DNA from 4 places in the Pseudomonas izuensis genome. Region 1 is predicted to be linked to each of the others. Evidence: predicted binding sites of a transcription regulator. Region 1 holds the regulator's gene; each other region holds the start of a gene.
The links. The regulator FliA, encoded in region 1, starts transcription of late flagellar genes. The targets are predictions, from matches to a motif close to CTAAAGTTTNNNNNNNNNNNGCCGNTAA.

Region 1 (3,733 bases):
TGTGGCAGCACTCCACCAGCTCGTTGAGCTGGAGGAAGCCGGCGCCCCCTTTTACAGTGTGAAAACCGCGAAAAATTGCATTGAGCAAGTCCGCATCATCCGGCCGGCTTTCCAGCTCGACCAGTTGCTCGGACAGTTGCTCTAGAATCTCGCCGGCCTCAACCAGGAAATCCTGAAGGATCTCTTCATCGGCGCCGAAGCTCATTAATGGTGTGCTCCTAACAGGTTTAAAAACCCAAAAAACCTAAAATTCCGAACCCTAAAAACCCAGGCTGGATAGCAAATCGTCCACATCGTCCTGACCGGACACAACGTCTTCTCTTTTATCGGCATGAATCTGCGGACCTTCACCCTGAGAGAGATGTTTTTGTGGATCTTTTTCGGCAAGCATCGCATCACGGTCATGTTCGATGCCCGCAAAGCGGTCCACCTGGCTGGCCATGAGTACGAGCTTGAGCAGGTTGCTTTCAACTTCGGTGACCAGTTGGGTCACACGCTTGATCACTTGACCTGTGAGGTCCTGGTAATCCTGGGCAAGCAGGATGTCATTGAGATTGCTCGACACCGCGCGGCCGTCCTCGGCGCTGCGTGTCAGGAAGCCGTCGACCCGGCGCGCCAGTTCGCGGAACTCTTCAGCCCCGACTTCGCGACGCATGAACCGTCCCCAGTCGGTGCTCAGGGCCTGGGCTTCTTCGCTCAGGCGACTGACCAGCGGCGTGGCGTTTTCCACCAGGTCCATGGTGCGGTTGGCCGCGGCCTCGGTCAGCTTGACCACATACCCCAGACGCTCGGTGGCATCGGTGATCTGTGACACTTCCTCGGCTTGCGGCATGTGCGGGTCGATCTGGAAATTGACGATCGCACTGTGCAACTCGCGGGTGAGCTTGCCCACTTCCTGATACAGGCCGCGGTCACGGGTCTGGTTGAGCTCATGGATCAATTGCACAGCATCGCCGAACCTGCCTTTTTCAAGGCTCGCGACCAGTTCGACGGCGTGTTTTTTCAAGGTCGATTCAAAATCGCCCTGCGAAGATTCGTTATGCCCCATAGCTCCCCCGTGGCGCAGTTCAACCGATGCGTTCGAAAATCTTCTCGATTTTTTCTTTCAACGCCTGGGCCGTGAAGGGTTTGACCACATAGCCGTTTACACCGGCCTGGGCCGCTTCGATGATCTGCTCGCGCTTGGCTTCAGCGGTCACCATCAGCACCGGCAGGTGCTTGAGCTTTTCATCGGCACGCACGTGGCGCAGCAGATCGATACCGGTCATGCCAGGCATGTTCCAGTCCGTTACCAGAAAGTCGATGCTCCCGCTGTTGAGTACCGGAATGGCGGTAGTGCCATCGTCGGCCTCGACCGTGTTGGTGAACCCCAGGTCACGCAACAGGTTTTTTATGATCCGCCGCATCGTTGAGAAGTCATCAACGATGAGGATTTTCATGTTCTTGTCCAATTCGACCTCCAAGCAGACTAAAACGCGCCCAGCACCTGGACGCGCCATTTCAATCAATCTGGCAAAGCACTCGATGACTGTCTGGAGTACAGCGGATCGAGACCGGCGCGGTTCATCACCCCACCAGCCACGTCGCAGTGCCCCCACACTGCCTTCAGCGCGCTCGCCACTCTCCCAAACGCCCCCGCAAACGGGCCGCGCACTGGCTGTGTAACTGGCTGACCCGAGATTCGCTGACCCCCAGGACCTCACCGATTTCCTTGAGGTTCAACTCTTCGTCGTAGTACAGCGCCAACACCAGTCGCTCACGCTCCGGCAAATTGGCAATCGCGTCCGCCAGCGCCGCCTGGAAGCGTTCATCTTCCAGATCGCGTGACGGTTCGAGATGAGCACTCGCGCCATCCTCGTGCAGCCCTTCGTGTTCGCCGTCCTGCAACAGATCGTCGAAACTGAATAACCGGCTGCCCAGGGTGTCGTTCAAAATCCCGTAATAATCGTCGAGACTCAATTGGAGTTCGGCCGCAACTTCGTGATCTTTAGCGTCACGGCCGGTTTTAGCTTCAATCGAGCGAATGGCGTCGCTGACCATGCGGGTATTGCGGTGGACCGAACGTGGCGCCCAGTCCCCCTTGCGCACTTCGTCGAGCATGGCGCCGCGGATACGGATGCCCGCGTACGTTTCGAAACTCGCGCCTTTGCTGGCGTCGTATTTGGTCGACACTTCAAGCAGGCCGATCATCCCGGCCTGGATCAGGTCTTCGACCTGGACGCTGGCCGGCAGGCGCGCCAGCAAGTGGTAGGCAATGCGTTTGACCAGTGGCGCGTAACGCTCGATCAGCTCGTACTGCGCGTCACGCGCCGACTTCTTGTAGAGGTTGTAACCGCTGGCTGTCATAGCACCGGTCCTGCCGTCTGTTGCACGAGGCGCTCGACGAAAAACTCCAGGTGCCCGCGCGGGTTGGCCGGCAGCGGCCAGGTATCGACCTTTTGTGCGATTGCCTTGAAGGCCAGCGAGCACTTGGAACGCGGAAAGGCTTCGTAGACGGCACGTTGTTTCTGCACGGCCTTGCGTACGCTTTCGTCGTAAGGCACGGCGCCGACGTATTGCAGGGCGACGTCGAGGAAGCGGTCCGTGACCTTGGTCAACTTGGCAAACAGGTTGCGACCTTCCTGCGGGCTCTGCGCCATGTTCGCCAGGACGCGGAAGCGGTTCATGCCGTAATCGCGGTTGAGCAATTTGATCAAGGCGTAGGCGTCGGTGATCGAAGTCGGTTCGTCGCAGACCACCAGCAATACTTCCTGTGCCGCGCGCACAAAGCTGACTACCGAGTCACCAATACCCGCAGCGGTGTCGATCACCAGCACGTCGAGGTTGTCGCCGATGTCGCTGAACGCCTGGATCAGGCCGGCATGCTGCGCCGGGCTCAAATGAACCATGCTCTGGGTGCCGGACGCGGCCGGCACGATGCGGATGCCGCCAGGCCCCTGCAACAGCACGTCGCGCAGCTCGCAGCGGCCTTCGATCACGTCGGCCAGGGTACGTTTGGGTGTCAGGCCCAGCAGAACGTCGACGTTCGCCAGCCCCAGGTCGGCGTCCAGCAGCATGACGCGCCGGCCAAGCTCAGCCAAAGCCAGGGACAAGTTCACTGACACGTTAGTTTTCCCGACGCCACCTTTGCCGCCGGTCACCGCGATCACCTGTACGGGATGCATGCTGCCCATGTTATTTCTTTACCTTGTCTTGCATAGACGGAGGCCACATTACTGGCTGCGCGTTCGCAAATGGAACAATGCATGGCAGACCATCGATGTAGGTACAAAAACTATTCATTTTCACCTCAGCCTACCTGTTTGGTCGGGCTGTGGTAGATATCAGCGAACATGTCAGCCATGGCTTCTTCGCTGGGCTCTTCCTGCATTTGCACGCTAACGGCCCGACTGACCAGTTGATGACGACGCGGCAGATGCAAATCATCCGGGATCCGCGGGCCGTCGGTCAGGTAGGCCACCGGCAATTCATGGCTGATGGCCAGGCTCAACACCTCGCCCAGACTCGCCGTTTCATCCAGTTTAGTCAGGATGCAGCCAGCGAGCCCGCAACGCTTGTAACTGTGATAAGCGGCGGTTAGAACCTGTTTCTGGCTGGTGGTTGCCAGGACCAGGTAATTTTTTGACTTGATGCCACGCCCGGCCAGGCTTTCAAGCTGCATGCGCAGGGCCGGATCGCTGGCTTGCAGGCCGGCGGTATCGATCAGCACGACGCGCTTGCGCAGCAGTGGATC
Region 2 (3,733 bases), 140 kb from region 1:
CGACCTGCCGCTGCACCAGGCCGCTCATGTTATGGAAGCGTACACCGGCGAAGGTGGTGGAGATTCTTTCTTCGAAGTGCAGGTAGCGCAGTTCGACCGGCGCGGTCATCTTGCCGAAGGGCAGGGCAGCCATGAAACGATCATAGACCTGGCCCAGCTGCAGGTTGCCGGTGATGTCGCCGGCGAAGCGCAATTTGCAACCGGTGGCCGAGATGTCCAGTAACTTGCCGCTGATCGGTGCCTTGAGTTTCTCGCCATCCAGGTCGACGTCGACCAGTTGCGCCAGCTTCAGCGCTGCACGGAACGCATTGCGGCGCTGGTGATAGACCACTTCGTCGGGCAGCGTGCCACGGTAGCAACGACTGCCACCGGATTCGTCGATGGATAACGGGCCATTGCTTTCCCAGGCAATGCGCACACCCTCATGGAAGCCTTCGACCTTGAACGGCTCGCCAGCCAGCAGGTAGCGCTCGCCATCGCGGGGAATCATTTCGTCCAGAGCGATCATGTTGCGATCACGGTCGACGTCCACCAGATAGCTCTGGAAGCGCTGGCTGCGCTCATGGAACGTGATGATCAGCGGGTCATGGCTTTCTTGCAGCTGGCGAAGGTTGCCGGAGATTTCCAGGGGCGTGCTGAGCACCTTGGGTGGCTGCGGAGCATCGTCCGCATTTAAGGCATTGGACACGGTTAATCAATCTCCAGACAAATTTTGACTACGGCTGGCCAGCATTTTGCCAGCATGTTTCGCGTCTTGATAGAGCGTGCTCATCGACAGGCTCAAGCCTGACTGAGCGTGCGCGGTTTCACAAGCTTGGAAAATGATCCGCTGGCGTCATACAGCGCTGGAGGTTCACCGCCGGTAAGGATCTTCAGCTGATTGGCCGTGGCGGCCTGCTGCACCAGTATCGACTGGCCGTTGTTGACATTGATGGCTTGGCATTGGGCCAACAGGTCGGTCAGCACATCGCTTTGCGCCAGCAGCGCCGGGCCGACGCTCGACTGGCTGGCCAGTTGCTCCAGACCGCTACGATTGGTGGGCAGGTTGAGGCTGGCGAGGATTTCGCTGCGCTTGCGGCCATGCTGCTCAAGCAAAATGATCAAGGCCTGCTTTTGCGCCAGGATCTCCTCAAGCAGGTACATGTCGCGACCATGCAAGGCGAGGGATTCAGTACGCAGTAATTCCAGCAGTTGTTGCGCTGGAGCAAAATCGTCGGTGATCAGTTGCAGCAAATTGGTGTCGTGCATGGCTGGCCTTGGGTTTTAAGCGTCCAAAAGCCTGGCGCGGGCCGTGGCCTAGCGCTGGGCTTCGAAGTTGAGCAGTTTGCTGGCTACACGGTTGCTGTCGACTTTATAGCTGCCATCGGCAATCGCTGCTTTCAACTCGGCCACACGGGCTTTGTCGACGGCAGGCTGATCGCGCAGCGTATCAGTGACCTTCTGCAACTGTTGAGCCTCATTGCTGAGATGTACCGATTCCCCGACTGTAGCCGTACCGGCCTGCTCGGCCTGGGTATTCAGCGGCGCGGATTTGCCGGTATCGGCAGTGTCCTTGGCAGCGCTGGTACGAGTACTGCCCGTCAGTGACGAGGAGCTGTTCAAACGGCTGAAATCGATGACCATGATAAAAAACCTCTGGGAATTTGGACGCTTGCCATGTTTTCGGCCATTCCCCGTAAAACTTTAGGCCCAATTATCAATAGAGCTCGCGCGCGCCAGCGCTTGCCCTGCATGGAGCACAGTTTAGGGAACAGCCATGGCCAGCGCCACATCTTCACGAACAAAGAGCCCAGCATGGCCGCTTACATTGAAACCTCCACCTGGCCCGGCGCGGTGACCTGCGCCTTGATAACGCGTTGGGAGTTGAGGTTTTTCACCCGGATCTGTTCGCTCATACCGCCGTTGGACAGTGCTTCGCCAGGCATGCGCACGCTGAGCGTGCCACTGCGGGCGGTAATGACCACTTGATCACCCTTGCGAATGACTTCCGCCTGTTCGAGGTGCACCAGTGTGATGACCTGGTCGGCGACCATTGGTCGGGTAAGCCGTTGCCCGACTGCCTGGTCCATGGAGGTCAGGTAACCCTGGTTGATCGCGCTGATGTCCCGCTCGCGCAAAATGACATCTCCAGGCTCGACAATGCCGGCGCGCCGCAAGGGGCGGGTGGTGGTCACGACATCGCGAAACAGGCGGACTTGAGCAGGTACGAAGACTGTCCAAGGGGAAGCGCCCTCGCAACGCACCTTGACCGTGACCCGCCCCAACGGCTTGGCCGGACTCTCCAGCGAGGCTGTCAATTCCTTGTCGCACATCGGCATGCGTAGGCGCGGGTCGAGTTGGTTGACCTGAATTTCGTAACGACCTTCCGTTTGACTGGTGGCCAGATAGTCTTCTACGGTGAATTCAAGAAAGCCCTGAGTGACGCCGATAAGCATGTCAGGCAAGGTAACCGCGTCAGCAAGGGCAGGGCTGCCAGCGTTGAACAGGCAAACAGCCGCTAACACGCCGAGCAATTTGCGGCAGGGTGTGGTCAGGCGTCGAAAAAATGTCGGTTCTGTGTTCATAACGATTAAAAAAGCAAGCGCCGTGCCGTTTAGTGATGAAGGTGCGTCGCAACAACACTTGGCGTTGGTGTAGGAGTCTGGGCATGGCTGGTGTAATGGATTCGGTGAACCAGCGCACGCAACTGGTGGGGCAGAATCGCCTTGAGCTGTTGTTGTTCCGTCTCGACGGCCAACAGCTGTACGGGATCAACGTATTCAAGGTTCGGGAGGTGTTGCAATGCCCCAAACTGACGCTGATGCCCAAGTCCAGTCCTGTCGTGTGCGGCGTGGCGAACATTCGGGGGGCGACCATTCCGATCCTTGATCTGGCAATGGCGACCGGCTCCGGTGCTTTGAAGGACAAGAACAATCCCTTCGTGATCATTACGGAGTACAACACCAAGACCCAAGGGTTCCTGGTGCGCTCGGTGGAGCGCATCGTCAACATGAACTGGGAGGAGATTCATCCGCCACCCAAGGGGACCGGTCGCGATCACTACCTGACGGCGGTGACGCGGGTCGACAATCAGTTGGTCGAAATCATCGACGTCGAGAAGGTGCTGGCGGAAGTGGCGCCGACACCGGAAGCGATTTCCGTCGGCGTGGTGGATGTCGAAACACAGCACAAGGCGCTTTCGTTGCGCGTGCTGACGGTCGACGATTCGTCGGTGGCGCGCAAGCAGGTCACGCGTTGTCTGCAAACAGTCGGTGTCGAAGTGGTGGCGTTGAACGATGGCCGGCAAGCGCTGGATTACCTGCGCAAACTGGTCGACGAGGGCAAGAAGCCGGAAGAAGAGTTCCTGATGATGATCTCCGACATCGAGATGCCGGAGATGGACGGGTACACCCTGACGGCGGAGATCCGCAACGACCCTCGCATGCAAAAGCTTCATATCATCCTGCATACTTCGTTGTCGGGCGTGTTCAATCAGGCGATGGTCAAGAAAGTCGGTGCCGATGACTTCCTGGCCAAATTCCGTCCTGATGACCTGGCATCCCGGGTAGTCGACCGGATCAAAGCAGCAGATATCAGCTAGGGGCGTCGGGCCCCTGGCAGTCAACACGATTTAAGAGGCGGCAGCATTGTCTACGGGTAATTTGGATTTCGAACAGTTCCGGGTATTCCTGGAAAAAGCCTGTGGCATTTTGCTCGGTGAAAACAAGCAGTATCTGGTCTCGAGCCGTCTCAA
Region 3 (3,733 bases), 410 kb from region 1:
CACACTCCAGGTACAAAAAAACCGGCCCTCGAGGCCGGTTTTTTTATGCGCGGTATAAACCTGGAACTCTGAACCTCTGTAGGAGCGAGCTCGCTCGCGATGGATTCAATAACACCACGGGAAACCAGCTTGCCCGCGTTATCGTTCACGACCATCGCGAGCGAGCTCGCTCCTACAAAGAACAATCAGTCGTCGAAGTCTTCCCAGCCGCCCATCTGTTTCCAGCGATTGACGATGCCGCAGAACAGCTCGGCGGTCTTCTCGGTGTCGTAACGAGCCGAGTGGGCCTCGCGACCATCGAAATCGATATCGGCGGCCTGACAGGCTTTGGCCAGCACCGTTTGGCCATAGGCCAGGCCGGCGAGGGTGGCCGTGTCGAAGCTGGAGAACGGGTGGAACGGATTGCGCTTCATGTCCAGGCGCGCAACGGCGGCGTTCAGGAAGCCCAGGTCGAAACTGCTGTTGTGACCGACCAGAATCGCACGTTTGCAACCATTGGCCTTGAGCGCCTTGCGTACGCCACGGAAGATATCGTTCAGGGCCGACTCTTCACTCACGGCCATGCGCAGCGGGTGATCGAGCTTGATCCCGGTGAACTCCAGGGCTGCCGCTTCGACGTTGGCGCCTTCGAAAGGCTCGACCCGGAAGAAGTAGGTGTGATCAGGGTAAACAAATCCCTTTTCATCCATGGCGATAGTGGTCGCGGCGATTTCCAGCAAGGCGTCGGTGGCCGAGTTGAAGCCACCGGTTTCTACGTCGACGACAACGGGCAGGTAACCACGGAATCGGGCGGCCATTGGATGACGGGAACCGCCTCCGCCGCCTTGACCTTCCTGTTCGTCGTCGAAATGGTCTTCACTCACGCGTGTTCCTCCAGCAGGCGCCAGCGCAGTTTTTCACCGGCGCGCAGCGGGATAACGGTCAGCTCGCCAAACGGCAGGCTGCTTGGGGCGGTCCACTCTTCGCGGACCAGGGTGATGCGATCGGTGTTGGCCGGCAGGCCATAGAACCGAGGCCCGTTAAGGCTGGCGAAGGCTTCGAGCTTGTCCAGCGCATTGCGCTGTTCAAAGGCTTCGGCATACATCTCGATCGCAGCAAAAGCGGTGTAGCAGCCGGCACAGCCGCAAGCGGCTTCCTTGGCGTGCTGGGCGTGGGGTGCCGAGTCCGTGCCGAGGAAGAACTTTTCACTGCCGCTTGTAGCGGCATCGAGCAGGGCCTCCTGGTGCGTGTTGCGCTTGAGAATCGGCAGGCAATAGAAGTGCGGCCGAATCCCGCCCACCAGCATGTGGTTGCGGTTGTACAGCAGGTGATGCGCGGTGATGGTTGCGCCAACGTTGGCCGAGGCCGAATTGACGAACTGCACGGCGTCAGCGGTGGTGATGTGTTCGAACACCACTTTGAGGGTCGGGAAGCGCTCGACCACGCGACGCATGTGCTCATCAATGAAGATTTTTTCGCGGTCGAACACGTCGACATCGCCGCGGGTGACTTCACCGTGGATCAACAAGGGCATTCCGACTTCGGCCATGGCTTCCAGGGCAGGGAAGATCTTGTCGATGCTGGTGACGCCAGAATCCGAGTTGGTGGTCGCGCCGGCCGGGTACAGCTTGGCGGCGTGAATGAAACCGCTGGCCTTGGCCTCGCGAATTTCTTCAGGCTGGGTGCGGTCGGTCAGGTACAGGACCATCAGCGGTTCGAACTGGCTGCCGGCCGGGCGGGCAGCGAGGATCCGCTGGCGATAGCCGTCGGCCTCAGCCGCATTGCGGACCGGAGGTACCAGGTTGGGCATGATGATGGCGCGACCAAAGGTGCGCGCAACATCCGCGACGGTATTGGTCAACACAGCACCATCGCGAAGATGTATATGCCAGTCGTCGGGACGCAGCAGGGTCAGGCGGTCGGACATGAGGGGATTCCAGGCGGGTCAAACTGAGGGGAATGCTACCGGAAAAGACTCTTGCAGGCACTCGCTATCAAGTTTTGCGGCAAGCTTCCGATATCCAACAGGTATGCCGTAAACATCTGTGTGTCGGTCTTTTTGTTGTAGAAGCCAGTGGAGCCTCCCGTGCGCCAGCGTTATTTAGCCTTGCTCAGTGTGTTTGCCAGCCTTCCTGCAATGGCGCTCACTTTCCAGACCCGTCTGGAGAGCATTGAGTGGACGGTCGAAGGCGACAAGTTCGAGTGCCGCCTGACCCAGCCGATCACCGACTTCGGCTCAGGGCAGTTCGTGCGTCGTGCAGGCGAACAGGCGACGTTTCGTCTGAATGCCTACAACGCCATGATGGGCGGAGGTTCGGCCACCTTGCTGGCCGCCGCCGCGCCTTGGCAGCCGGGACGGGGCGATATCAATCTGGGCACGGTGAGAATCGGCAGCGGCAACGTGTTGTTCAACAGCTCACAGGCCCAGGCCGGTCGTTTGATCAGCGGCTTGATGGATGGGCGCAGTCCGGTGGTCCGCCATTCCTCGGGCGATGGCCGGGTATCGGAAGTGCGCCTGTTACCGGTCAGGTTTAACAAGGCGTTTGCCGACTATCAGGGGTGCGTAGCCAAGCTGTTGCCGCAGAATTTCGATCAGGTGAAACAGTCGGAAGTCGGCTTCCCCGGCGGGGGTATCGAACTGGATGCTGCCGCGAAAGCCAGGCTGCAGGTGATGCTTGAGTACATGAAGGCCGATCCGACGGTCAATCACATCGAGCTCGACGGACATTCCGACAACAGCGGCAATCGCCTGACCAACCGCGATCTGTCACGCCGCAGGGCCCTGGCGGTCATGGAGTTCTTCAAGGCCAACGGCATCCAGGAGTCGCAGATCACGATGCGCTTCCATGGCGAGCGTTACCCGCTGGCGCCCAATACCAACAACGCCAACCGTTCGAAGAACCGCCGGGTTGCGGTGCGTCTGGAACGAGGTGCGCCACCGGAGCAAGTGGCTCCCCAAGCCACGAAGCCGGGTACCTCGGCAACGACATGACGTGTTGGTCATCGTCGCGCCCTCGACAGAATCTGTCGCTTCGTCGTCATAAGCTGTCGCGCCACTGTAAATTATCCTGCATGAGCGGTAGACTTCACGGCTTTCCGTAGAACCCCGTGGAGTGATGGCATGGCGGACGTAAACAAGGTTGTTCTGGCGTATTCCGGCGGCCTGGACACTTCGGTGATCCTCAAGTGGCTGCAGGATACTTATAACTGTGAAGTGGTGACCTTCACCGCTGACCTGGGTCAGGGCGAAGAGGTCGAACCGGCACGCGCCAAGGCTCAGGCCATGGGCGTGAAAGAGATCTACATCGACGACTTGCGCGAAGAATTCGTGCGCGATTTCGTTTTCCCGATGTTTCGCGCCAACACCGTTTATGAAGGCGAGTACCTGCTGGGTACTTCCATCGCTCGTCCGTTGATCGCCAAACGCCTGATCGAAATCGCCAACGAAACCGGCGCTGACGCCATTTCCCATGGCGCCACCGGCAAGGGCAACGACCAGGTTCGTTTCGAACTGGGCGCCTACGCCTTGAAACCCGGTGTGAAAGTGATCGCTCCGTGGCGCGAATGGGACCTACTGTCCCGTGAGAAGCTGATGGATTACGCTGAAAAGCACGCGATCCCGATCGAGCGTCACGGCAAGAAAAAATCCCCGTACTCGATGGATGCCAACCTGCTGCATATTTCCTATGAAGGCGGCGTGCTGGAAGACACCTGGACCGAGCACGAAGAAGACATGTGGCGTTGGACCGTCTCC
Region 4 (3,733 bases), 850 kb from region 1:
CCCCAGTGTCACGCGTGTAGGTCTGCAACAACACCGCCTGCTGATGACTGCCACAGCGAATCCCGGTGCGGTCGGCAAACTTGCGTTTGGTGCGGTTGTGCAAGGTATCGACCTGAACGTCACCGGTCAGCGGCTGGCTAAAGACTGCGTTGTGAGTCGGCACATAACCCTGCTGGGTACAGGCAATCGCGAACACCAGGCCTTCATGGCGCGGCAACAGCGGTTCCTGGATCGCCGGCAATACCTGATCGGTGTAGCGATCGAAGCGCGTCTGGTACTTGGCCGGGCTGGTGCCGGCAATCGCCTGGTAATTGCGGTCGAACAGGTCATCGAGGCTGACGCGACCGGCCTCGATGTCCGCTTCGAAACGCGCCGCGATCTGACTCGCGCCTTCCCGGGCCAGGTCATAGATTCGCTGGTGATACTCGTCCAACCCAACCTCGGCCAGGCGTTCGCTGATGGTTTCGGCCTGGCCTTCCATCTGTACCGCGGCCTCGGCCAGGCGCCGGGTCTGTTGATCGCTGATGGCCAGGTCACTGCGCATCTGCTCGATGGCGTGAAACAGGCTATCGAGTTGTTCGCGATTGGTTTCGGCACCGCGGGCAATTTCCCCGACCTGGCCTTCGACGCTGGCTGCCAGGCGGGCGATGTTTTCCAGGTGCTGCCCGGTGTGCTCGACCTGCTCGACACCGATGTCGAGGTCACTGGACAGCTGGCGGATCTGCTCCACCACTTGTGCCGTGCGTTGCTGGATATCGGCCACCATCTCGCCGACTTCGCCGGTCGCGGTCGCCGTGCGCGCGGCGAGACCGCGCACCTCGTCGGCCACCACCGCAAAGCCACGACCGTGTTCTCCAGCCCGCGCCGCTTCGATTGCAGCGTTCAAGGCCAACAGGTTGGTCTGGCTGGCGATGGACTGGATGACCAGGGTTACGCGCTGGATGTCGTCACTGCGCAGGCTCAGGGCTTCGATCAATTCACGGCTGCTATTGGCCCGCTCGCTGAGTCGGTGCATCCGCGCAATCGACTCGATCAACTCGCTTCGCCCGGCCGCGCCACTCTGGTGCGCCTCACTCGCGGCGCCAAGCGCCTCGCGACTCAGGGTCGAAGTGGCCCGTTCGGTGGCGATCATCACTTCGGCATTGCTGACGATTTGTGCTGCGGCGCCGAGTTGCGATTGCAGTTTGTCCGCCAGTTGCTTGACCGAAAAGGCCACGCCGGCGGCGGACAGTGCGTTATGACTGGTGGTGAAGGAAAGATCGCGGGTCAACGCGCCGATGGTGTCGGCCGTATCGGCAGGCGCGGCTTCAGGGGCTGCGCGTGACCGCAGGCGCGGCAGCCAGACAATCAGCACAGCCAGTGGCAGGCCAACATACAGCGGCCAGCCCCCGAGCGTCATGCCACATAGCAACAGCATCAGGGCGATGCTCTGCAACGTCGGTGTCAGCCAGCGGTTTTTCGGCAAACGTATTGGCGCAGGCACCGCTGCAACCGCAGAGCCGTCTCTCGTCATCGTAATCACCCCAAACATCTTCTAATTGTTGTTTTCGCATTGAACGCCACCAAAAGGCCATTATCCATAAGCCTTTAGTCGCGGGTGTTGCGGCAAATCAACAGAAAATTTCGCGGACGACAAAAAGCATCGCGGGCAAGCCTGCTCCCACAGGGTTCACGATGATCCTGTGGGAGTGGGCTTGCCCGCGATGGGGGCGACGCCGAATCAGGCCTGACGCTGGTGCTTGTCGATCTGTTCGTGACGTTCCTGAGCTTCGATGCAGTACTTGGTGGTCGGGCTGATCAGCAGGCGCTTGAGGCCGATAGGCTCGCCACTGTCGTCGCACCAGCCGAAGCTGTCTTCTTTAATACGCTCCAAAGCTTGTTCCAACTGAGGCAGCATGCGCTGATCGCGATCGATCGCGTTCACCAGCCAGGTGCGCTCTTCTTCCACGGACGCCGCGTCAGCCGGATCGGCCGGGGTGTCCAGGCTCTCGATGGCGATGCGGTTCTGTTCGATGCGCTCATGGGTTTCGACTTTCATGTTCTGCAACAGCTCGGAGAAAAAAGCATGTTGCTCGGCATTCATGTAGTCATCCGCCGGCATGGCCAGCAACTTGTCCTTTGTCATTGATATCTCTATAAAAAAACGTGCATTAAGGCGAATAAGGGAGCGTTCCGGCGGACCTGGGCAGGCCATCGGAAAGGCGCCATTTGTTCCAAGCGCCACCCGGCACTCAATTTACGAGGGGCGGCAGTCTAAGGCCGACTTGAGGCCTCAGCAACTGAAAAGACAGCGAATTTGTCCGACAAGGCCTCGAAAATGCTCTATGACAGGCATCCAGGCGGATATCGGAGTGCGTTTATAGCAAGAAATTCCATTCAGGGGAGGTATATAGAAGACAAACGGCTGCGCGGCAGGGCCCCCGCTTGCAGGTCGCGCAGGCTTGGCTAAGGTTGTTCCTCCCGAAATGGCCATATCAAGGAGCGGTTAAATGAAGCTGATCGGCATGCTGGATTCTCCCTTTGTGCGGCGCGTGGCCATCTCTGCCAAGCGACTGGGCATCGATCTTGCGCACGAATCGGTCTCGGTGTTCAGGACCTTCGAGCAGTTCCAGCAAATCAACCCGGTGGTCAAGGCACCGACCCTGGTGCTGAATGATGGTGAAGTATTGATGGACTCCACCCTGATCATCGACTACCTGGAAACCCTGGCCAGCCCTGACCGCAGCTTGATGCCCACGGGCATCGAACAGCGCCTGCGCTCGCTGCGCCTGATCGGACTGGCGCTGGCGGCGAGCGAAAAGTCGGTGCAGCTATATTACGAGCGCAACCTGCGGCCAGCGGAAATTCAATATAAGCCGTGGGTCGAGCGAGTCGAGGGGCAACTCGCGGCAGCCTATAAGGCGCTGGAGCGGGAACTGGAAAAGCAACCGTTGAAAACGGATGGCTCGATTGACCAGGCTGGCATCACCCTCGCGGTGGCGTGGAGCTTTACCCATTATGTGTTGCCGGATCAGGTGCCGATTGAGCAATTCCCGAGGATCGCTGCGTTCACTGACTATGCCGAGGGGCTTGAGGTGTTTATCGATACGCCGATTGACTGACAGATTTGCTTCGTCAGATCTGACCTCTTCGCGAGCAGGCTCGCTCCCACAGTTGATCGCATTCTCCTGTGGGAGCGAGCCTGCTCGCGAATGGATCAACAGGCACTATCAGTCCCAGAGGCTAAAAGGCCGCTTCTACCAAAAGGCGGAAGCGGCGCAACTATCTATCAGTGCATGAACAACGCAATCAAAATAATGATCGGGATCGGCACGCCGAGAAAGAACAGCAGTAATGAACGCATGATAATTCTCCTGGTTTAGCGAACAGGTGCAGTGGTCACATAAGTGTCGGTTTCCAGATACACCACGGCATCCCGACGACGACCGCCGAACGTTGCGGCGAGGCTGGCGAAAAACGCGCCGAACAACAGCGCGACAAACATCCACAAGGTGGTCCAGGCGGCGACTTTGGCGGCGGTGTCGGCAGCTTGTTGTGCCGCCAGTTTGGTGTCGGCCACGGCTTTTTGCGTGCGGGCGTAGACCTCATCGACGCGACGCTCGGCATCCGCCTGGGTCAGGTTGGTCCGCTGCGCGACAAGTTGTGCAAGGTAGGTACGGTCCTCGGCGGCCAGTTGGCCATTGTTGTTCAAGGAACGAATGAAGATACGCGTTACGGTGCCGCGGGCAGCATC

Region 2: flgM (flagellar biosynthesis anti-sigma factor FlgM) is a predicted target of FliA. The motif match lies at 1,660-1,687, and genes of this name have one in related genera.
Region 3: LAB08_RS24820 (flagellar protein MotY) is a predicted target of FliA. The motif match lies at 1,973-2,000, and genes of this name have one in related genera.
Region 4: LAB08_RS18940 (methyl-accepting chemotaxis protein) is a predicted target of FliA. The motif match lies at 1,564-1,591, and genes of this name have one in related genera.

What each region holds. Positions count from the first base shown of each region.
Region 1 covers NZ_AP017423.2:5,161,641-5,165,373, forward strand. Annotated here, with positions in the region: gene LAB08_RS22895 (chemotaxis protein CheA) at 1-205, opposite strand, end outside; gene LAB08_RS22900 (protein phosphatase CheZ) at 260-1,048, opposite strand; gene LAB08_RS22905 (chemotaxis response regulator CheY) at 1,068-1,439, opposite strand; gene fliA (RNA polymerase sigma factor FliA) at 1,606-2,346, opposite strand; gene fleN (flagellar synthesis regulator FleN) at 2,343-3,173, opposite strand; gene flhF (flagellar biosynthesis GTPase FlhF) at 3,290-3,733, opposite strand, start outside.
Region 2 covers NZ_AP017423.2:5,298,796-5,302,528, reverse strand. Annotated here, with positions in the region: gene LAB08_RS23555 (flagellar brake protein) at 1-688, opposite strand, end outside; gene LAB08_RS23550 (flagella synthesis protein FlgN) at 781-1,248, opposite strand; gene flgM (flagellar biosynthesis anti-sigma factor FlgM) at 1,297-1,623, opposite strand; gene flgA (flagellar basal body P-ring formation chaperone FlgA) at 1,803-2,564, opposite strand; gene LAB08_RS23535 (chemotaxis protein CheV) at 2,648-3,580, shown strand; gene cheR (protein-glutamate O-methyltransferase CheR) at 3,627-3,733, shown strand, end outside.
Region 3 covers NZ_AP017423.2:5,568,278-5,572,010, reverse strand. Annotated here, with positions in the region: gene rnt (ribonuclease T) at 186-863, opposite strand; gene pyrC (dihydroorotase) at 860-1,906, opposite strand; gene LAB08_RS24820 (flagellar protein MotY) at 2,066-2,971, shown strand; gene LAB08_RS24815 (argininosuccinate synthase) at 3,101-3,733, shown strand, end outside.
Region 4 covers NZ_AP017423.2:4,308,603-4,312,335, forward strand. Annotated here, with positions in the region: gene LAB08_RS18940 (methyl-accepting chemotaxis protein) at 1-1,531, opposite strand, end outside; gene LAB08_RS18945 (TraR/DksA family transcriptional regulator) at 1,721-2,125, opposite strand; gene LAB08_RS18950 (glutathione S-transferase) at 2,490-3,101, shown strand; gene LAB08_RS18955 (hypothetical protein) at 3,359-3,733, opposite strand, start outside.